Regions from separate parts of the Aquibium oceanicum genome, predicted to be linked through region 2. Evidence: predicted binding sites of a transcription regulator. Region 2 holds the regulator's gene; each other region holds the start of a gene.
The links. Region 2 encodes PhoB, which activates phosphate uptake and scavenging genes when phosphate is short. Its sites were predicted from a motif close to TGTCATNNANCTGTCAT; they were not measured.
Positions count from the first base shown of each region.

Region 1: a site for PhoB is predicted at 5,719-5,735, ahead of phnC (phosphonate ABC transporter ATP-binding protein). Genes of this name have one in related genera too.
Region 3: a site for PhoB is predicted at 5,242-5,258, ahead of BSQ44_RS14945 (bifunctional 2',3'-cyclic-nucleotide 2'-phosphodiesterase/3'-nucleotidase). Genes of this name have one in related genera too.

Region 1 covers NZ_CP018171.1:662,085-669,367, reverse strand. The annotation lists gene BSQ44_RS03370 (alpha-D-ribose 1-methylphosphonate 5-triphosphate diphosphatase) at 1-397, opposite strand, end outside; gene BSQ44_RS03365 (DUF1045 domain-containing protein) at 398-1,105, opposite strand; gene phnE (phosphonate ABC transporter, permease protein PhnE) at 1,210-2,742, opposite strand; gene phnE (phosphonate ABC transporter, permease protein PhnE) at 2,747-3,715, opposite strand; gene phnD (phosphonate ABC transporter substrate-binding protein) at 3,802-4,713, opposite strand; gene phnC (phosphonate ABC transporter ATP-binding protein) at 4,796-5,638, opposite strand; gene BSQ44_RS03340 (DapH/DapD/GlmU-related protein) at 5,761-6,378, opposite strand; gene phnL (phosphonate C-P lyase system protein PhnL) at 6,375-7,082, opposite strand; gene phnK (phosphonate C-P lyase system protein PhnK) at 7,085-7,283, opposite strand, start outside.
Region 2 covers NZ_CP018171.1:4,867,023-4,874,305, forward strand. The annotation lists gene BSQ44_RS23790 (cytochrome c family protein) at 1-148, shown strand, start outside; gene BSQ44_RS23795 (CRTAC1 family protein) at 145-1,836, shown strand; gene BSQ44_RS23800 (CHAT domain-containing protein) at 1,846-3,870, shown strand; gene phoB (phosphate regulon transcriptional regulator PhoB) at 3,877-4,566, opposite strand; gene phoU (phosphate signaling complex protein PhoU) at 4,579-5,286, opposite strand; gene pstB (phosphate ABC transporter ATP-binding protein PstB) at 5,315-6,130, opposite strand; gene pstA (phosphate ABC transporter permease PstA) at 6,145-7,283, opposite strand, start outside.
Region 3 covers NZ_CP018171.1:3,059,127-3,066,409, reverse strand. The annotation lists gene BSQ44_RS14960 (Lrp/AsnC family transcriptional regulator) at 1-386, shown strand, start outside; gene amt (ammonium transporter) at 390-3,641, opposite strand; gene BSQ44_RS14950 (mechanosensitive ion channel family protein) at 3,818-5,140, opposite strand; gene BSQ44_RS14945 (bifunctional 2',3'-cyclic-nucleotide 2'-phosphodiesterase/3'-nucleotidase) at 5,354-7,283, shown strand, end outside.

The DNA.
Region 1 (7,283 bases), 950 kb from region 2:
GGTCGGCGCGCAGGCGGTCCTTCCGCACCCCATCCTCGATCGCATCGGCCAGGTGGCGCATGTCGCCGGCGGTGATGTCGGAATCCTCGTCGAGACCGACGCGCAAGGCGTCGAACACCGTCGTGATGCCAGAGGTCGCAACCTGCGCATCATGCGCCAGCACTGCGGCGAGCGGGTTCCAGCGGACCTTGGGGCGCGGCGCGTAATGACCTTCGAGGTGGTCGGTGTGGAGTTCGACCAGCCCGGGGATCAGGTAGTCGCCACCAAAATCCTCGCCAGACGCCGCATTGCCCGGCGAGACGTCCGCGATAAGTCCGTCGCGGATGACGACCGACCCGTCGACGATCTCGTCGGCGAGAACGATCCTGGCATTGGACAATACGGTTTCGGTGGTCATTCAGGCGGACTTTCGTTGCTGCATCTGCCCCAGCGGGCGGTGCGCCAGCACGGTGAAGGGCGCCCCGGGTTCCCTCTCCACGAAGAGGGCAAGCGATGCGATGTCGAGCGGCTCGCCCAGCAGAGGGCCGAAGAAGGCTTCCACGGCCTGGGTGAAGCGCGGGGTATCGGCTTCGGCAATACGCCCGGAAAGCGTCATGTGGAAGAAGAAGGATTCGAAGACGTACGGGTAGCCCCACTGGTGGAGGTGCTTCAGTTCGGCCGGCCGCAGCGATTCGGGATTGCGCCGGGCGATGTCGGCGTCGGTCATGGGCGCGCGGAAGCGATCGAACGCCACGACGATGTCGCTCGCCAGCCGGTCCAGCGCCGGGCTGCGCTCGGCCGGCGTCAGCGCGAAGAAGCCGCTGATCCGCCTCAGCTTCATGGCCGGCAGGTAGACCGGATCGACGCTTGCCGCAAACGTGTCGAAGGCGGCGAGCAGAGAGGCTTCGGTCTTGGCGGGCGCGAGCGCGAACGGCGCCTTGAGCGTGGCGTGGAAGCCGTAGCGCCGCGCCGACGCCGTGTGATAGGCGAGTTCCTCCGCCGAGAGGCCGGGCACCGAAGGCGCCGGCACCGACGTGCCCGTGAAGGGATCGCGGGCCAGCCAGCGCGCCGCGGCGCGCGTCAGCGGATCGTCATGAGGCGGCGTGAAATAGATGGCATAGCGCATGGGGAACTGTCCTCGCCGAGGGCGACGGGATAGGCGATTTTCGTGACAGAATGACGAAGCCGCCGACGGCTACGGCGAGATAGCAAATCGGTCCGGAAAAGTCATCAATGGCGGGAGGAGCCTTCCATCAGGCGCTGGCGGAAAAAGTTCGAGATGTTGTCGAAGACGAAGACCACGATCAGGATCAACACGACCATGTAGGCGACGTTTTCCCAGTCTTGGTTCGTGCGCATCGCCTCCCACAGCTTCAGGCCGATGCCGCCGGCGCCGACGGCGCCGATGATGGTGGCGGACCGTGTGTTCGATTCCCAGAAGTACAGGGACTGGCTGAGAAACACCGGAAGCACCTGCGGCAGGACGCCGTAGCGCTGCACCACCGCCGGTGCGGCCCCGACCGAGCGGACGCCCTCGCGCTGCTTGTCGTCGATGTTTTCGAGCGTCTCGGAATAGAGCTTTCCGAAGGTGCCCGTGTCGGTGAAGAAGATCGCCGATATGCCCGCGAGCGGACCCGGACCGAAGGCACGGGTGAAGAACAGCGCCCAGATCAGCATGTCGACGGACCGCAAGAAGTCGAACAGGCGCTTGAAGACCTGGTTGGCGAAGAAGTTCGGCGTGATGTTGCGCGCCGCCGCGAAGGCCAGCGGAAATGCCAGCAGCGAGGCGAAGACAGTCCCGACGAAGGCCATGACGATGGTCTGCAGCAGCTTGATCCAGACGTCGGCATGCTGCCATTCGGCATTGTAGAGGATGTTGTTCACAGCAAGGGCGAAGTTGGACGTTTCGGGCACCAGCCTCGGTCCCGCCACGATCAGCGACACGACTTCTCCGAAGGATCTGCCCCAGAAGGGCGAGTTCGTGTCGAAAACGAAGTTCTCCCAGCCCCAGAAACGGTGCCGGATCTTGACCTCGTCGCTCTCGATCTCGGCGCGTCCCGAGAAACCGAAGCCGACGATGATCTTGCCGCCGGGCGCGCGCTGCTGGGCCCAGGCCGGCAGCGGAGCGCTTGCGACCACGCTTTCGTCGCGGACGATATCGATGTCGAGGATTTCCGGCCCGCGCGTGACGGTGACGCGTCCGGGGCGGATATCGATCGCAGCGGTCGGGCCGATCTCGACGACGGTCCGGACGATCTCCTCTCCGCGGATCGTTCTCGGCTCTTGCTTCGCCGCATCGGGCGTCGGCAGAAGATCTGGCTCCGCGGCAGGTGCCGGATCTCCCCCGACCGGCCCGAGCAGGCTGCCGAACGAACTGTTCTGGCCGCCACCCGAACCCTTCGAGGTGTCGGGGCCGCTGACTGCGCGCTCGACGACGGCGCGTTCGGTTGTCACCCAGTCCGGCTGCGGGTCCTCTCCGAGCGGAGAGAAGCGCGGATAGGAGATCACCAGATGGTTTTCTTCGAACTCCACGTCGGGCCGAACCTCGTAGGAAACCCAGTCGGCGAGATAGTTGCCGGCGATGTCCCAGTTGCCGTTCGAGAAGACCGCACCGATGGAGAAGAACCACCAGACGAAGACGAGGTAGAGCGCGATCCCGGCGGCAACCAGCGAACCGGTGAACCGCTGCGCGAAGGAGCGCTTGAAGAGCGCCGGGTGGCGCGCGGCGATATCGCCGGTCTCGGCGGCGGACAGAAGCGCCATGGTCTCAGGCTCCCCGGCCGAACTCGAAGGCCTGGGACCCCACCAGACGCTTGCGCAGCCAGGCGGAGAACTGGTCGACCAGGACGATGGTGGTAAACAGCAGAAGCACGATGGCGAGCGTCTTGGCCTCGTGGCCGCGGCTGATCGACAGCCTCAGCGCCTCGCCGATGCCACCGCCGCCAACCGCGCCGATGATTGTCGAGGCGCGCACGTTGATCTCGAACCGCAGCAGTCCGTAGCTCAGGAAGTTCGGCATGACCTGCGGCACGATGCCGAACCACACCCGCTCGGTCCAGTTGCCCCCCGCCGCGCGCAGGCCCTCATCCGGGCGCATGTCGGCATTCTCGACCACCTCGAAGAACATCTTCCCCAGGGCGCCGATCGTGTGGATCGACACCGCGATCATCGCGGGTACCGCGCCCAGCGAGAAGATCGCGAGGAAGAAGCCGGCGATGACGATTTCGGGAAAGGCGCGCAGGATCTCCATGAAGCGGCGCACGAAGAAGCGCAGGAAACGGTTCGCGACGAGATTGCGCGCCGCCAGAAAGCAGAGCAGGAACCCCGCGCCGAAACCGATCAGCGTCGAGACCGCCGCGATGTTCAGCGTCTCGATCATCTTGTAGAAATATTCGGGAAGATAGATCGTCTCCGTCAGGTAGACCCGCCCTTCCGGATAGTTGAACTTCAGGCTTCCGTCGAAATGGGGCGACGGCAGATCGAACATCGCCCGCCAGACTTCCCAGCCGTCGCGCGGGACGAGCATGGAAATGAAATCGAAGAAGTAGGGCAGCCGGTCGAAGAATTTTCCGGCGTTGGTCTCGTTCGCGAACCAGAGCGACGCCGTCATGGCGGCGACGAAGACCCCGAACCCGAGCAGGGTATACATGCGGCGGCGACCCGCCAATTCCCGCCAGTGGCGCTCGACGAGCTGGCCCGTCTGCGAAAGCGGCGTCGCCGTCATGGTGGCCGTCATTCGATCCCGCCCTGAGAATGCCTGCTGTGAACATGCAAGACGCGCCGCCAGCCAGTCGGCGGGCGGCGCGTCCGGTTGTCTGATGCTTACGAGCCGATCTGCGCCTTACGGGCGTCGATGATCGGCTGGTAGAAGGCCGGAGTCACTTCCGTGTAGCCCTTGAAGTCGCCGCCCTGGATGGCGGAGAAGCAGGCCGGGTCGCTGTCGGGCAGCGCCAGCATGAAGTCCTTGAACTTGGTCTTCGTATCGTCGTTCATCGACGTGCGCACGACGATTGGGCCGTTCGGGATCAGCGGCGACTTCCAGATCTCGACGAGATCGTCCATGTCGAGGATGCCCTTGTCGACCATCTTACGCAGGTTGCCGGACGTGTAGCCGTCCTTGAAATCGCCGACGCCCGAGGCCCAGGTCGTGCCCGCGTCGAAAGTGCCCTTGACGACTTCGAGGACGAGGTTCTCATGACCGCCGCCGAAGCCGGTCTCGGCGAAATAGTCCTTCACCGCGACGCCGCCGAGATCCTTCGGCAGCGTGACGACCGGAACGAGATAGCCGGAGGTGGAGTCCGGATCGGCGAAGCCGAGCTTCTTGCCCTTGAGGTCCTCGAGCGACGTGAGGCCGGAATCGGCTCGGGCAACCATGACGGAGTGATAGCCGGTGGAACCATCGGTCTGGATCGTCGTCAGAATCGGGTCGACCGCTTCCGGGTTCTCCAGATAGACCTTGGCGTAGCCCGAAGCGCCGAGCTCGGCGTAGTCGAGCGTGCCGCCGAGCAGACCCTGGATCACGCCGTCATAGTCGGCCGCCGGGAACAGCGAAACCTTCTCGACGCCGAGAACGTCCGGAAGCTTGTCGACCATGCACTGGAAATTGCGCAGGCGGTCGGCTTCGTTCTCGCCGCCCAGAATGCCGATGCGGAAGTCCTTCAGATCCTCGGCCTGCGCCGAACCGACTGCAAGGGCGGCGAGCGCGACGGCGCCCATCAGTGCCTTTTTGAACATCGATGTCTCTCCTGTTGGTCCGGCTGGCGCCGGCTGCTTCGATTTCGTGGGGCCCGTTACGCGGGCGACGCGATCCCGCCCGTCAGGCGTCGGCCAGAGCCGGCTCCAGCGATGCGATGGATGCCTTGACCCTCGGCCGGCGCGTGTCGATGCTGGTCGAGGTGATGTCTTCGGAAATGTCCGATCCGTCGCTATCGGCGCCATAGATCATGCGGACGGCTTCGGTCGTCAGGTCCTCGGCCGGGCCGTCGAAGACGACCTCGCCCGCCGCCATTCCCACGACGCGCTCGCAATAGTTTCGCGCCGTGTCGAGCGTGTGCAGGTTGGTCACGACGGTGATGCCTTCGCGCCGGTTGATGTCTGCGAGCGAATCCATGACGATTTTAGCGTTCATCGGATCCAGCGACGCGATCGGCTCGTCGGCCAGAATGACCTTCGGCTGCTGCATGAGGGCGCGGGCGATCGCCACGCGCTGCTGCTGCCCGCCCGACAGGGTGCCGGCCCGCTGCAACGCCGCCTGCGCGATCCCCAGCCGCTCCAGCGCGGCGATCGCCGAGGCGCGTTCGGCATCCGAGAAGATGCCCATCAGGTTGAGTGCGGTGGAGCGGTGGTTGAGCCGTCCCAGAAGCACGTTGGTCAAGACGTCGAGCCGGGGCACGAGGTTGAACTGCTGGAAAATCATGGCGCAGTCGCGCTGCCACGCCCGCAGCTTCGCACCCCGCAGAGAAGAGACCTCGACGCCGGAAAACTTGATGACGCCCTCGGACGGGTCGATCAGGCGGTTGATCATGCGCAGCAGGGTCGACTTGCCCGCACCCGAGCGTCCGATGACGCCGACCATCTGGCCGTTGGGTATATCGAGCTCCACGTTCTTGACGGCAACGTTGCCGCCGAAGCGGCGCGTCACCTTGCGTATTTCAAGCATACGGCTCCCCGTTGTCGCGCTTTTTCGCGTCTACGGGAGAACCGGGTATCGAAGTTGGATGAAGCGGGAATGTCAGGCGGATGACGGTTTCGTTACAGTCCACAGCCGCGAGGCGCAGACAGTCAGCCGCTGTGCTTTTCAAGAAAGGCTTCGGCCGAAAGCGCGCGAAAGTCCTCGAGTGCCATGCGAAGCCGCTCGTGATTCCAGTTCCACCAGGCCAGCGCCTGGTAGCGTTCCGCCGTCCTGCGATCGAAGCGCGCGCGGATCGGCTTTGCCGGAACGCCACCGACGATCGTGTAAGGTGCGACATCCTTCGACACGACGGCTCCGGCGCCGATCACCGCCCCGTCGCCGACGGTGACGCCCGGCAGGATGGTCGAGCCATGCCCGAGCCAGGTGTCGTGGCCGATCGTCACCCTGTTGTCGCGCCGCCATTCGAAGAAGGCTTCCTCGTGGCCGGCGTCTTCCCAGTAGTCGGAGGCGCGGTAGGTGAAGTGGTGCAGCGTCGGCCGCCAGGTCGGATGGTTGGTCGCGTTGATGCGCACCGCGGCGGCGATGTTGGAGAATTTGCCGATCCCGGCGCACCAGACGCCGCAGTCCTGCATCACGTAGGAGTAGTCGCCGATCACGCTCTCGCTGATGCGGCAGCGTTCGGCAACCTCGGTGTAGCGGCCGAGCGTCGTGTCACTAACCTCGGCGGTGGGATGGACCAGGGGTTCGACGGAAAGCCTGGTGCTCATGCCGCCGCCCTTCCCGGCGCGAAGCGGGTGACGTCGATAACGGCGTCGGCGACCGCGTCGCGCACGTCCTGATCATGGAAGATGCCGAGCAGCGCCACGCCGGCCGCCCTCTTCTCGCCGATCATCTCCATCACGACGGCGCGGTTCCTGGCGTCCAGAGAGGCGGTCGGCTCGTCCAGCAGGAGCACCGGATGATCGGTGATGAAACCCCGCGCGATGTTGACCCGCTGCTGCTCGCCTCCGGAAAACGTCGCGGGCGGCAGCGACCAGAGCATTTCGGGCAGGTTCAGCCGGGCGAGCAGTTCCCGCGCCCTCGCGCGCGCCTTCTCCCGATCAACTCCCCTGACCGCGAGCGGTTCGGCCACGACGTCGACCGCGGAAACGCGCGGAACGGTTCTCAGGAACTGGCTGACATAGCCGATCGTATGGCGGCGCACGGCGAGCACCGTTCTGGGGGAAGCCGAGGCGAGATCGATCAGGTGTCCGTCGTGCTGGACGATGATCTGGCCCGAATCCACGGCGTAGTTGCCGTAGAGCATCTTGATGACCGAGCTCTTGCCGGCGCCCGAAGGCCCGCCGAGAACGGCGCATTCGCCGGCCTTGAGCGCGAAGGACACGTTCTCCACCACCCGCAGCCGCAGGCCGCCGCGCAGGTGCATGGTGAAGCTCTTGGAGACTTCCGAAACGACGAGGGGCGTAGGCATCGTCACACCTGCAGGATGGAGGAAACGAGCAGCTGCGTGTAGGCCTCGCGCGGATCGTCCAGCACCCGGTCGGTGAGGCCCGTCTCGACCACGCGTCCGTCCTTCATGACCATCATGCGATGCGACAAGAGCCGCGCAACGGCGAGATCGTGCGTGACCACGATCGCCGCCAGCCCGAGATCCGTGACCAGCCCCCGCAGA
Region 2 (7,283 bases):
CATCGCTTCGCTCGACGGCGTCATCCGCGCCCATGGCGGCCAGGCGCGCGACACCCGCGACCGCTACATCGCGCTTCCCGATGAGGATCGCCACGCCATCATCGCTTTCCTGAAGACGCTGGTGATCGAGCCGGAGGAGGTGAAATGATCAGGCATCGAAAACTCCTTCTGGCGCTGGCGGCAGTCGCCGCGATGTCGTCGGTTTCCGCAGCACACTCGGAAGACGCTTTCCCCGCCCCGATCAGCACCGACATTCCGCTGATGCATGAGGAAGCGGCGGCGGCAGGCATCGTGCATGCCTATCGCGGACCGTGGGAGTACTTCGTCGGCGGCGGCGGGGCCTCGCTGGACTGCAACGACGACCGCATGCCCGACATCTTCCTGGCCGGCGGCCGCGACGCGGCACGCTTCTACGTCAACCGGAGCACCGCCGGAGGACCGCTGCGTTTCGAGGAGAAGCCGATCGCCATCGATCCAGAAGACCTTGAAAAGGTGCTCGGCGCCTATGCGCTCGACATCGACGGCGACGGCATGCGCGACCTCGTTCTGATGCGGGTCGGCGAGAACGTGATTCTCAAGGGCGGGCCGGAGTGCACCTACTCGAAAGCCAACCGGGAATTCACCTTCGACGGCGGCAAGGCCTGGACGACCTCGTTCGCCGCGACCTGGGAAGCCGGCCAGAAATTTCCCACCCTCGCCTTCGGCAACTATGTCGACCGCCATGCGCCGGGCTCGCCCTGGGGCACGTGCCACGACAACGACCTGTTCCGGCCGGAGGCCGGCGACAGGCCCGACTATTCCGACCGCCAGGCATTGCGGCCCGGTCATTGCGCGCTTTCGATGCTCTTCACCGACTGGAACCGCTCCGGCACGCCGTCGCTGCGGATCACCAACGACCGCCAGTATTATCGCGGTGGCGAGGAACAGCTCTGGCGGGTCGAGCCGGACCGGCCGGCGAAGCTCTACGGCAAATCGGACGGCTGGCAGCATCTGACGATCTGGGGCATGGGCATCGCCGAGGGCGATCTCGACGGCGACGGTTTTCCGGAATACGCGCTCACTTCGATGGGCGACACCAAGCTGCAGAAACTGTCGGAGGACGCAGACGAGGACGAGCCGCTCTACACCGACATCGCCTTTGCCAGGCATGCCACCGCCCACCGTCCCTATGTCGGCGACGACCTGAAGCCCTCGACCGGCTGGCATTCGGAGTTCGCCGACTTCAACAATGACGGCCTGCTCGACCTCTACATCGCCAAGGGCAACGTGGAGCGCATGCCCGACTTCGCCGGTTTCGACCCTGACAACCTGCTGCTCGGCCAATGGGACCAGACATTTGCCGAGGCCGGCCACCAGGCGGGGATCGACCTGCCGACCAAGGGGCGCGGCGCCCTTGTCGAGGACTTCAACGCCGACGGCATGCTCGACCTGCTGGTCGTGAACCGCGAACAGAACGTCTCGCTGTTCCGCAACTCAGGTGCAGTGACCGAATACGGCTCACGGCCGATGGGCAATTTCGTCGCGATCGAACTCGAGCAGCCGGCGCCGAACGGAAACGCCGTCGGCGCGCTGATCTCCGTCAAGGCCGGCAATTCCACCTTCAACCGTACGGTCCAGGCCGGTGGCGGCCATGCGTCGGGCCATACCGGCTTCGTCCATGTCGGGGTCGGCACCGCCGAGCGCGCTGAAATCCGCGTCAAGTGGCCGGACGGCGAATGGAGCGCGCCCTACCGGGTGTTCGCCAACAATTTCGTCCTCATCGGCAGGGAAGCGAAGGCCGCGCGCTACTGGTATCCGCCGGAAGACGATTCCTGGCAGGCCTCGTCGGCGCAGTAGCGATCCGCCGTGCGTTCCGCGGCCAAACTGCTTCTCGCCACCCTGACGGCGGGCTGGCTGTGCGCGGGTGCGGCCCCCGCCCTTTCGGGCCCGACGGCCGATCATGCGTGCCCGTCCTTTGAAGACGCGGTCAAAGCAAGTGGCGAGCAGCTCGTCACGCTCGCGGCGACACGCGGCCTGACATACGAGCTGCAACCCTTTCCCAACGATCTGCGCGGCGCGATCCTCTCTTATGTCGGCTTCCGCGTCTCGCCCTCGGATGACCGGAGCAACGGCCTCATCTTCTATCTCCGCAGCGGCAGGATCGTCTGCGGCTATCTCTGGCGCGATCGCACCGGGGGAGCCGATGGAGCGCATCGTGGCACGGGGAAACCGCATGCGGACGTCCGGGAGCCGGATGCAATCTTCCGATTGCCGGTGCGCGACGTGGGCGAACTGGTCGACCTGATCGAACGGGTGCGCAATGCACTGACGGCGGGCGGCAACAGCGCAGAGCGCAGCCCCAGGCTTCGCGATGAAAACTCGTTCGGTACCACGCGCGGCGCACGGGCTTTGGCAGACGCATCCGAACCTTCCGGAGAGCAGCGAGCGGCAATGCTGGCGGACCTGTCACAAAAGCTCTTCGGAGAAACCGAAAGCATCATCGAGGAATTCGCCAACCTGACGGTCGTGCCGGCGCTCAACATCGGCACGGTGCCCTTTGGCGTCCTCGACCCGAATGGCGACGGGATTCCGCTGGTCCACTCGACTGCAGTCAACGTCGAGGCGTCGATGAACGACGTGGCGGCGGGACGGCTGTTTGCGATCGCGCCCGAAGTGCGGCCCCAGACGATCGCCGGCGATCCGGACGCCACGGGCGATCCGGAATGGATCTTCCCGCGGCTGCCTGGTGCCGCGGCCGAGGCGCGCACGATCGCCGCCCGCTTCGAGGCGACGCCGATCATCGGCTCCGACGCGACGATCGAGACGGTGACCCGCCACCTAGCCGAGGACACCTACATCCACCTCGCCGCCCATGGCCTCAGCAGCATCACGGATCCGGTGGACGGCAGCTTCATCGCGCTCAGCGATGGCAGGCTCACGGCCCGCGCGATCCAGGAGATGCGGCTTTCGAACAACCCGCTCGTGGTGCTGAGCGCCTGCCAGACCGGGCTGGGCAACCCGCTCGACGCCGGGATCGTCGGGCTTGCGCGCGCCTTCATGCTTGCCGGCGCGAGCAGCGTCATCGTCAGCCTCTGGAACGTCGACGACGAGGCGACCTCGTGGATCATGACGCGCTTCGTCGATTTCCTGACCAACCACCCGCCGGGCACGGCGCTACGCCTGGCGCAGGACGCGGCGCGCGAGCGCTGGCCCGAACCCTCGAAGTGGGGCGCTTTCGTGCTGTTCGGGTCACGCACGGTGGTGCTGGCTCCCGCGGACGACGACCGCCCCATGTCGGTAGCGCTGAACGTGCTTCCTCTGGTGAAGCGCGTGGGCAGCGAGGACATGGACCCTATCGGACCAGGCGCGGCGGTTCGGGTCGGCGCCGGAGACGAGCTTCATCTCGACATCGCCAACCTCGGCGGCAAGCCAGTCGATCTCGACGTCCTCTATGCGGACGCGGAGGGGACGGTCTCGCATCTCCTGTCGGAGCGCGTGCCGGCGGGCGACGAAGAGCGCCTTGGCCTCGTCCGCTTCACCGACACGACGGTGGGAATGGAACGGGCGATCATCGTGGTACGTGAAGCCGCGCCCGCATCGCCGCTGCGTCCGCTGTCGGATTTTGAAAGCGTGCCGGGCACGATGCTGGCGCACCTGCTGCTCAGTCCCGCGTCGCTGCGGACATTGCTGCCCGGCGGCATCCGCAAGGTCTCGCAGTTCGGCGGACGGGAGTTCCTCGGGTCGTTCGTGGGAGCGAGCGAGCGCTTCGAACTGGCGCTGTCGGAGGCCCGGCACATGGGTGCAAGGGGGTCGCCCTCGCGCGAACAGCCATCCGCCGCCTCTCGGCGGCGGGCGGGCGTGATGGTCGTGCCGTTCGAGGTGTCGCGGTAGCGCCGGTCAGGCCTCGCGGATCGCGTAGCCCGCGCCGCGGATCGTGCGGATGACGTCGGGCATGCGGCCGTTGTTGACCGCCTTGCGCAGGCGACCGACATGGACGTCGACGGTGCGTTCGTCGATGTAGATCGTCTCGCCCCAGACATTGTCCAGAAGCTGCCCGCGCGAGAAGACGCGACCGGGATGCTGCATCAGGAATTCGAGCAGGCGGAACTCGGTCGGTCCGAGCTTGATCTCGCTCTTCTTGCGATAGACGCGATGGGACTCGCGGTCGAGCACGATGTCGCCGACCTTGAGCACACTCGACAGGACCTCCGGCTTGGCACGGCGCAGCAGAGCGCGGACGCGGGCGATGAATTCGGGGGTGGAGAAAGGCTTTACTAGGTAATCGTCGGCGCCGGTGGAGAGGCCGCGCACGCGATCGCTCTCCTCGCCGCGCGCCGTGAGCATGATGATCGGCAGGCGTTCCGTCTCAGGGCGCATTCTCAGCCGCCTGCACAGTTCGATGCCCGAAATCGCGGGCACCATCCAGTCGAGCACCAGAAGATCCGGCACGCTCTCCTGCAGCCGTATCTCGGCCTCGTCGCCGCGGGTGACGATCTCGACCTGATAACCTTCTGCTTCGAGGTTGTATTTGAGGAGGACGCAGAGCGGCTCCTCATCCTCGACCACCATGACCTTTGCTGCAATCATGCCGCGTCGTCCTCAGGCGTTCGCCCCGGCCATCACCGTCTCGTCGGTCTTGGGCCGCGCCATGGGCAGTTGCTTGCCGGTCATGACGTAGTAGGCGTTTTCCGCGATGTTCGTGACGTGATCGCCGATGCGCTCCAGGTTCTTGGCGCAGAACAGGAGATGGGTGCACGACGTGATGTTGCGCGGGTCTTCCATCATGTAGGTCAGGAGCTCGCGGAAGATCGCCGTGTACTTGATGTCGATCTTCTCGTCCTCGACGCGCAGCGGTACCAGCGCCTCGGCCTCGCGCGCGACGTACAGGTCGACCACCTTCTTGACCTGGCGGTGGACGAGCTCGGCCATGCTCTCGATCGAATAGGACAGGCTGGTCGGCGTCGAGGTCAGCCCCACAGCACCGACACGCTTGGCGATGTTCTTGGCGAGATCGCCGATGCGCTCCAGATCGCCGGCCATGCGGATGGCGCTGACGACGGCGCGCAGATCCTGCGCCATCGGCTGGCGGCGGGCGATCAGCGTGATTGCCTTGTCGTCGAGCTCGCGCTGCTTGGCGTCCATGATGGCATCGTCGGAGATGATGCGCTGGGCGAGCGCCGCGTCGGTGGAAAGCAGCGCGCGGGTGGCGTCGTCCACCATCGAGGCCGCGAGTTCGCCCATGTCGCACAGAAGGCGATCGATACTTTGAAGTTCCTCGTCGAAGGAGGCAACGGTGTGCTCGCCCATGGTCCTGTCCTCGTATCCTGGTGCCGGATCAGCCGAAGCGACCGGTGATGTAGTCCTGGGTGCGCTTGTCGTCGGGGTTGGTGAACATCTTGTCCGTCGGGCCTTCCTCCACGAGGTAGCCGAGATGGAACATCGCGGTGCGCTGCGAGACGCGGGCGGCCTGCTGCATCGAGTGCGTGACGATAACGATCGTGTAGTTCTGGCGAAGCTCGTCGATCAGTTCCTCGACCTTGGCGGTGGCGATCGGATCGAGCGCCGAGCACGGCTCGTCCATGAGGATGACCTCCGGAGAGACCGCGATGGCGCGGGCGATGCACAGGCGCTGCTGCTGGCCGCCGGACAGGCCGGTGCCCGGCTCCTGAAGCCTGTCCTTGACCTCGTTCCAGATCGCCGCCTTCTGCAGGCTGGATTCCACCACGGCGTCGAGCTCGGCCTTGTTCGTGGTCAGGCCGTGGATGCGGGGGCCGTAGGCGATGTTCTCGTAGATCGACTTCGGAAACGGGTTCGGCTTCTGGAACACCATGCCGACACGGGCCCGGAGCTCCACGACGTCGATCTTCGGATCGTAGATGTCCTCGCCGTCGAGCGTGATCTTGCCGCCGATCCTGGCGATGTCGATGGTGTCGTTCATCCGGTTCAGGCAGCGCAGGAAGGTGGACTTGCCGCAGCCCGACGGCCCGATGAGTGCCATCACCTGCTTTTCCGGAACGTTCAGGTCGACGTCGAACAGCGCCTGCTTTTCCCCATAGTGCACCGTGACCTTTTCGCCCCGCATCTTGTAGCTGGTCATGGCATCGGGGGTCATGAGCTTCTTCTCGACTGCGGCTTCGCTCAGCATGTTCATGTCCTTGTACTCCATTACCAGCGGCGTTCGAAGCGCCGGCGAAGTATGATAGCGCCGATGTTCATGACCGCCAGGAACATCAGCAGGATGATGATGGCGCCCGACGTGCGCTCCACGAAGGCGCGCTCGGCTTCGTTGGCCCACATGTAGATCTGCACCGGCAGCGCCGTTGCGGGATCGAGCGGCGAAGTGGGATAATTGGCCACGAAGGCCACCATGCCGATCAGCAGCAGCGGCGCCGTTTCGCCGAGCGCCTGCGCCAGGCCGATGATGGTGCCGGTGAGGATACCGGGCGCGGCGAGCGGCAGGACGTGGTGGAACACCATCTGCGTCTTCGATGCGCCGAGCCCGAGCGCCGCGGCGCGGATCGAGGGCGGTACGGCCCGCAGGGCGGCGCGCGTGGCGATGATGATCGTCGGCAGGGTCATCAGGGTCAGCACCAGCCCGCCGACGAGCGACGCGGAACGGGGGAGTTCCATGAAGTTGATGAAGACCGCCAGCCCGAGCAGGCCGAAGACGATCGACGGCACCGCGGCCAGGTTGTTGATGTTGACCTCGATGAGATCGGTGAAGCGGTTCTTCGGCGCGAACTCTTCCAGGTAGATGGAGGCCGCGACGCCGATCGGCAGCGCCAGGATCAGCACGATCAGCATCATGAAGAGCGAGCCGATGATCGCCACACCCATGCCGGCGGTCTCGGGACGGCTGGACGCGCCGTAGGTGAACAGGCCGGTATTGAACTTCTGTTCGATCACGCCCGCCTGCTGGAGCTGGCGTATCCACTCCAGTTGCTGATCGGAGACCTTGCGACGGGATTCCTCGACCGTCAGGTCCACCTGTCCCTTCACCGCGGAATCCACGTCGGCGGTGGCCAGTACCCAGACGGTCTGCGTCGTTCCGATCACGGACCAGTCGCTGGTAACGAGATTGCGCAGCTGGTTCCTGACGCCGTTGGAGACCAGGCCGCCGGCCTCGCGCATGAGCTTCCGGTTCTCGGGATCGATGCCGAGCACCTTTGCGATCGCGGCATCGGCCAGCCTGGGGTAGTTGGCGGTCAGGAGCACGTTCGGATCCGTGTCGCGCTCGTTGTCGGGATCGATGATGCTTTCCTCGATCTCGATCGGCAGCTGGATCGAGGTCTGCCAGAAGGCGG
Region 3 (7,283 bases), 1.8 Mb from region 2:
GCCTGTCGCAGTCGGCCTGTTCGCGGCGGCTGGACCAGCTGGAGAAGAGCGGCGTGATCGAGGGCTATCACGCGCGGCTGTCGAACGGGGCGCTGGGTCACAGGATGACGGCGATCGTGCACATCTCGCTCTCGGGACAGTTCGAGAAGTCGCTGGCCGAATTCGAAGCCGCGATCAAACGCTGCCCGAACGTGCTCTCCTGCCACCTGATGTCGGGCGAATACGACTACGTCGTGCGCATCGCCGCCAAGGATCTGGAGGACTACGAGCGCATCCACAAGGAATGGCTGACCGCCATGCCCCACGTCATCAAGATCAACTCGTCTTTCGCGTTGCGCGAGGTCGTCGACCGGACATCTATGGGGATCAGGCCCGAAACGGCCTGAGGGTCAGCCCGCCTTGCGGATCGGTGTCTCGGCGGACCGTGTGCTCATGTCCTGCGCGATGGAGCGTAGCCGGTTCGCCATCTCCGGCTGCATGTCTCGGGCCTGGGCGATGATCGAAGCGACTTCCTGATCGGCGTCCGCAGACATCTCACCGATGGGCAGGGGGCGTCCCAGAAGGAAGCCCTGCAGCTCGTTGCATCCGCTCATGGCGAGAATGGCGGCCTCCTCCACCGTTTCGACACCTTCCGCGACGACCTTCATCCTGAGGCCGCAGCCCAGCCCGACGATGGTATTGATGATGGCGCGGGCGTTTTCGGACGAGGTGAGTTCGCGCACGAAGGAGCGATCGATCTTGATGGTGTCGAAGGGGAAACGGCTGAGATAGCCGAGGGAGGAATAGCCGGTGCCGAAGTCGTCGAGGGCGATCGTGATGCCGAGCTGTTTCAACTGCTTGAGGATGAGACCGGCGCGGTTGTCGTCGTCGATCAGCACGCCTTCGGTGATCTCGATCTCGAGCCGTCCCGGCGCCAGCCCGGTTTCCTCCAGGATCGCGGCGACGCTCTCGACGAAGCTCTTCTGACGGAACTGGACGGGGCTGACGTTGACGCTGACGCGCGCTGCGCCGAACTCATTCTGCGCTGCGAGGCAGGCGGTGCGCAGCACCCAATCGCCGATGGCGACGATCTTGCCGCCCTGTTCGGCGATCGGAATGAAGTCCGCGGGGCTCACGAGGCCGCGTTCTGGATGCCGCCAGCGGACGAGGGCCTCGTAGGAGACGATGCGGCTCTGCTCGACGCTGACGCGCGGCTGGAAATGCAGTTCGAACTCGTCCCGTTCGAGCGCGAGGCCGAGGTCGGTTTCCAGCAGCTTGCGCTTTTCCAGGAAGGCGTCCATTCCCGGTTCGAACAGGCAGTAGTTGTTCCGGCCGGTGTTCTTGGCATGGTAGAGGGCGGTGTCGGCGCGCGAGACGAGCAGCGCGGGGTCGTTGCCATCGCGGGGACACAGGGCGACGCCGACGCTGGCGCCGACACGAACCGGGCGGCCGTCCTCCAGCGTGATCGGCTGGATCAGTTGCGTAACGACGCGGAAGGCGAAGTCCGCCGCCAGGTTTCCGAATGCCAGGCCGGACATCAGCACGGCAAACTCGTCGCCGCCCAGTCGCGCCACCGTGACGCCGTCGTTCCCCGCCAGGGCCAAGATACGGTCGGCGGACGTCTTGATCACGAGATCGCCGGCGGGATGGCCGTAGATGTCGTTGATGTCCTTGAAGCGGTCGAGGTCGATGAGCACGACGGCGCCCTGGCCGTTGGCGTCGCTGGCGCGTTTCGCCATCGAGGCGAGCCGTTCGTTGAACAGGGCGCGGTTCGGCAGACCGGTCAAGGGATCGTGCAGGGCGAGGTGGCGGATGCGGGCTTCCGCGTTCTTGCGCTCGCGCAGATCTACAAGGCAGCCGATGCGGGAGGGCTCGCCGCGATAGACGATCTCGCGACCGCGCAGTTCCATTGGAATCGAGGTGCCGTCGGCCATTACAATCTCGGCCTCGTAGGGATCGGCGACCGGCTTCAGCATCGCTTCGCGCACGGATGCACGATGTTGCGGAGCGAAGAGTTCGATGACGGGGCGACCGCGCAGCGTGGCGATAGGTTCGCCAAGAAGTTCCTCGAGCTTGACGTTTCCGTCGACGATCCGGCCGTCCTGGAGGATCCAGATCGCCTCGAAGGTCGCGGCGGCCAGCGCGGACAGGCGCTCCGCTTCCTCGGCGTCGCGCATCATCGACTTGGCTCGGGCGCGCGCGGCTTCCTCGGCCTGAATGTTTTCCATGAGGTCGTTGAACAGGCGGGTCAGGGTTTCGGACTCGTCGCCGGGCTTCAGTTCGAGCCGCATGTTAAGATCCGCATTGCCGCTGACCAGCGTCTGGAGCGCGCGTTCGACGTGCACGACCCCCATGCGCGTGCCGTGCTCGGCCTCGTTGAGCCCGATCAGCTCGGCTTCCCGCGTGACGCGGATGGGGAAGTAGCGGTTCAGAGTCCAGAAGAAGGCGTAGCCGGTTCCGAAGGTCCAGAAGAAGTTGACCGTCACCGCCGTCACCTGAACCTGCAACTGGTCCCACCGGGAGGCCAGCGGCAGGTTCTCGAGCGGCGCCAAGAGCGCGAGGCCGATGGTTCCGGCCATTCCGGCAAAGCCATGGACGCCAATCGCGCCGACAGCGTCGTCAATCCCGAGTTCGTTCTCGAGGACGCTGTTGCCCCATATGGCCGCCAGTCCGCCGATGAGACCTATCGCCAGCGCACCGAAAGGATCGAGCACCATGCAGCCGGCGGTGACTGCGACGAGCCCGCCGAGCATCCCGGAGAGCGTCTGCTCCGGAAGCACGACGCCGTCCTTGTACCAGCCGACGACATAGCCGGCGAGACCGCCCGTGCCGGCGGCCAGGACGGTGTTGGCGATGATATGGGCGATCGCCGGCTTTACCCCGATCGTCGAGCCGCCGTTGAAGCCGATCCATCCCACGAACAGGACAAACGCACCGGCAGCCGCCAAGACGGGGCTGTGCCCGGCAATGCGTATCGGCTTTCCGGCACTGTCGAACCGGCCGAGCCGGGGTCCCAGCACGAGACATGCCGCCAGCGCCACCCAGCCACCGGTCGCATGAACGACGGTGGAGCCGGCGAAATCCACGAAGCCCATGTTCGCCAGGAACGCGGATGAATTGGGGGTGACGGCATTGCCCCAGGCCCAGTGGACGAAAACCGGATAGATGACCCCCGCGACGACCGCTGCGCAGAGCAGGTAGGAGACGAGGCGCATCCGCTCGGCGACCGCGCCCGAGACGATCGTGGCCGCCGTTCCACAAAACATGACCTGGAAGACGAAGAAGCCGACGTGCCAGGTATCGAGCGATCCGAGGAAGAGGAAGTCGCCATCGATACCGAAGGGCCAACCATTGCCGGAAGCGAAGGCGATCATGAAACCGACGGCGCTGAAGGCTATGACCGAAACGGCGAAGTCCAGAAGGTTCTTCTGCGCGACGTTGATGGAGTTTTTCGAGCGGACCATCCCGGCTTCGAGGAGCAGGAAGCCGAGCTGCATCATCAGGACGAGACTGGCTGCCAGCAGCGTCCAGACGAGATCGAGATTCTTCTGGAGCGTTTCCAGCGTCAGCTCCGCCGCCGACGCCGGGGCAGCCGCCGCCAGCATAAAGATCATCGTGGAGACCGTGCGGAAACCCGCGACCGCAGAAGCGCCAACCGTCATTGCCCTTGCCCCATGCCACCCGCGGCAAGATTAGCGGATTCGGATTAACCAAGGGTGTATCGCAGCGCAGCACGACTGCCTTTATGTTGCGGAAATTGCACAGAAAAATGGCATCTGCGCGCCGATCGAACGGGCGCGCGCCGCTTGTGCCGTCTCCCTGGGTCGCCAGGCAGTTCTCAATCGTTCGGCAAATTTCCGTCGCCCGTCCGTCCGGCGCCGCGTCGCGTCAGGATGACTTCGCGGTGGGGGTAGGGGATCTGGACGCCGTTCTCCTTGAACGCGTCCCACAGGGCAAGCAGCACCTTGCCCCTGACGTTGGTGAGGCCCTGCTGGGGATCGTGGATCCAAAAGCGCAGGACGAAATCGAGGGAGGATTCGCCGAAGCCGGTGAGCCAGCAGACCGGGCGCCTCGCGGCCTCGACGCGGCCGACGGTCATCGCCGCGTTGATGGCGAGTTCGGACACCACGTGCGGGTCGGCGTCGTAGGAAACGCCAAACGCCACGTCGAGGCGGACGAGTTCGTCGCTGAAGGACCAGTTGATGACCTGCTGGGTGACGAAGTCCTCGTTTGGGATGAGGTATTCGCGCCCGTCGCGCGTCACGACGGAGACGAAGCGGGCGCGAAGCTCCCTGATCCAGCCGAAGGTCTCGCCGAGCGAGATGGTGTCGCCGGGCTTGATCGACTTGTCCATGAGCATGATGACGCCCGAGATGAAGTTCGACACCACCTTCTGGAGGCCGAAGCCCAGGCCGACACCGACCGCGCCGGAAAAAACCGTCAGCGCCGTCAGGTCGACGCCGACGGCGGTCAGCGCACCGAGGCCGGCGATGATGATCAGGCCGAACTTGGCGACCTTGCCGATCAGCACCCGGATGGAGGGCGTCAGATCGGCCGATTTCTGGACCCGCTCGTCGAAGTAGTTGCCGACCACGGTGGCGATCCAGATGGCGGCGGTCAGAAGGACCGTGACCTTGACGACAGTGAGCACCGAGATCCGGGCCTCGCCGACCGGCATGGCGAGGCTGTCGAGGAAGAGCGCGGCGCGATCGTGGAGCCCGAGGATGGCGAGGGCGGCGTAGATCCAGACCATCCACGCGACGGCGCGCGCGGCGAGGCGATTGCGGATCACCCGCGAGAGGATGGCGACAACGACCCAGGTGAGCGCCAGCCACAGCGCGATGGCCAGAAGCCAACTGCGGCTCGGCCACGTCGCGGCGCGCATGACCGTGATCGCCACGAACATGAAAACGACGAACAGGATCCAGTCGGATCGGCGCATGGTCGCCACGACGACGCGGAGCAGACCGGGATGACCGCGGATGGAGCGTGCCCGGCTCTCGAGACGGGATTCGATCTTCCGGCCGAATACCTTCGCGGCGATGAAGAGGACAACGATCAGCGCGACCTGATACGCGAGCCAAGGGTCGGTCGCATACACCGCCCACCGATCGAGGTAGGCGGCAATTCGTTCGGCGATGGCCCCGACGTCCAGATCCATTCGTGGTCCCGTTCCTGCCGCAACCGCGGCGGGCCTGCTCTGCCGCCGCCCTGAGATACTTAGCGCGCGCCCGGCGGCGCGACAAACCGGCGCTGCCGCATCGTCATGAACGTGTCGTTTGAATCTGCTGGACTCGGAATGCTACCGGCGCGACAATTTCCGCTCGCAAAGCCGGCTCATCATCGGAATGTAGAGCGCTTCCAGGAGGCAACCATGTCCACCCTCATCCATCGCATGTCGCGGCGATCCTTCCTCTCGGGCGCGGCCGCCGTCGGCGGCCTCGTCGTGCTGCACCCGTTCGCGGCGCGCGCCCAGGCCAACCAGGCGCACCTGCGCATCATGGAAACGACCGACATCCACGTCCACGTCTATCCCTACGACTATTACGCCGACAAACCGAACGACACGATGGGCCTTGCCCGCACGGCATCGCTCATCGACGCGGTCCGCGCCGAGGCGGGCAACTCGATGCTGGTGGACAATGGCGACTTCCTGCAGGGCAACCCGATGGGCGACTACATCGCGTACGAGCGGGGCATGAAGGAAGGCGACACGCACCCGGTGATCGCGGCGATGAACGTGCTGGGCTACGACGTCGGCACGCTCGGCAACCACGAGTTCAACTACGGCCTGGACTTCATGTTCAACGTCGTGAACGGCGCGGGTTTCCCATGGGTTTGCGCCAACCTCACCAAGGGCCAGCTGGCCTCCGATCCGAAGGACGACGAACTGTTCTTCAAGCCCTACGTCATCCTCGAGAAGATGGTGAAGGATGGCGCAGGCAACGAAAGCCCGGTCAAGGTCGGCTTCATCGGCTTCGTGCCGCCGCAGATCATGGTGTGGGACGTCCGCCACCTAGAAGGCAAGGCGCAGACCCGCGACATCGTCGAGGCCGCCAAGGCCTGGGTGCCGGCGATGAAGGAGGAGGGCGCCGACATCGTCATCGCGCTCTCGCACTCCGGTATCGACGGCAGCGGCCCGGTGGAGCGGATGGAGAACGCCTCGCTCTATCTCGCGGGCGTCGAGGGCATCGATGCCGTCATGACCGGCCACCAGCACCTCGTCTTCCCCGGACCGAAATCCTGGGACGCGATCGAGGGCGTTGATCCCGTCAAGGGCACGCTGCAGGGCAAGCCGGCCGTGATGGGCGGATTCTGGGGGTCGCACATGGGCCTCATCGACCTCCTGCTCGAAAAGGACGGCAATAGCTGGCGCATCGCCGACTTCACCACCGAGGCGCGGCCGATCTACGAGCGTACCGAGGACCGCAAGATCGTCCCGCTGGTCGAGAGTAAGGAGGCGGTCCTCGCCGCGGCCAAGGACGAGCACGAGGCGACGCTCGAATACGTCCGCACCTCGGTCGGCCAGACCTCGGCGCCGCTGCATTCCTTCTTCGCGCTGGTTGCCGACGATCCGTCGGTACAGATCGTGAGCCAGGCGCAGACCTGGTACATCAAGGACATGCTGAAGGAGACCGAGTACAAGGACCTGCCGGTGCTTTCGGCGGCGGCGCCCTTCAAGGCCGGCGGCCGCGGCGGTCCGGAGTATTTCACCGAGGTGAAGGCGGGGGACGTGGCGATCAAGAACGTCGCCGACCTCTACCTCTACCCTAACACGGTCCAGGCTGTGGTGATCACCGGCGCGGACGTGAAGAACTGGCTGGAGATGTCGGCCGGCATGTTCAACCAGGTCGAGCCCGGCGCGACGGACGCCCCGCTGCTCAACACCGACTTCCCGTCCTACAATTTCGACATCATCGACGGCGTGACCTACGAGATCGACCTGTCGGAGCCGATGAAGTACGACAAGACCGGCGCGGTCATCAACGCGGACGCCAACCGCATCAAGAACCTCGAGTTCGACGGCAAGCCGATCGATCCGGAGCAGAAGTTCGTGGTCGCTTCTAACAACTACCGCGCCGGCGGCGGCGGAAACTTCCCGGGCATCACCAGCGAAAAGGTCGTCTTCGCCGCACCCGACACCAACCGCGACGTGATCGTGCGGTACATCATCGATCAGGGCACCATCAATCCGTCGGCCGACGCCAACTGGCATTTCGCCCCGTTGGAGAACACGACCGTGGTCTTCGAGACGGGACCGCGCGCCAAGGAGTACCTGAGCGACGTCAAGGGCGTGAACATCG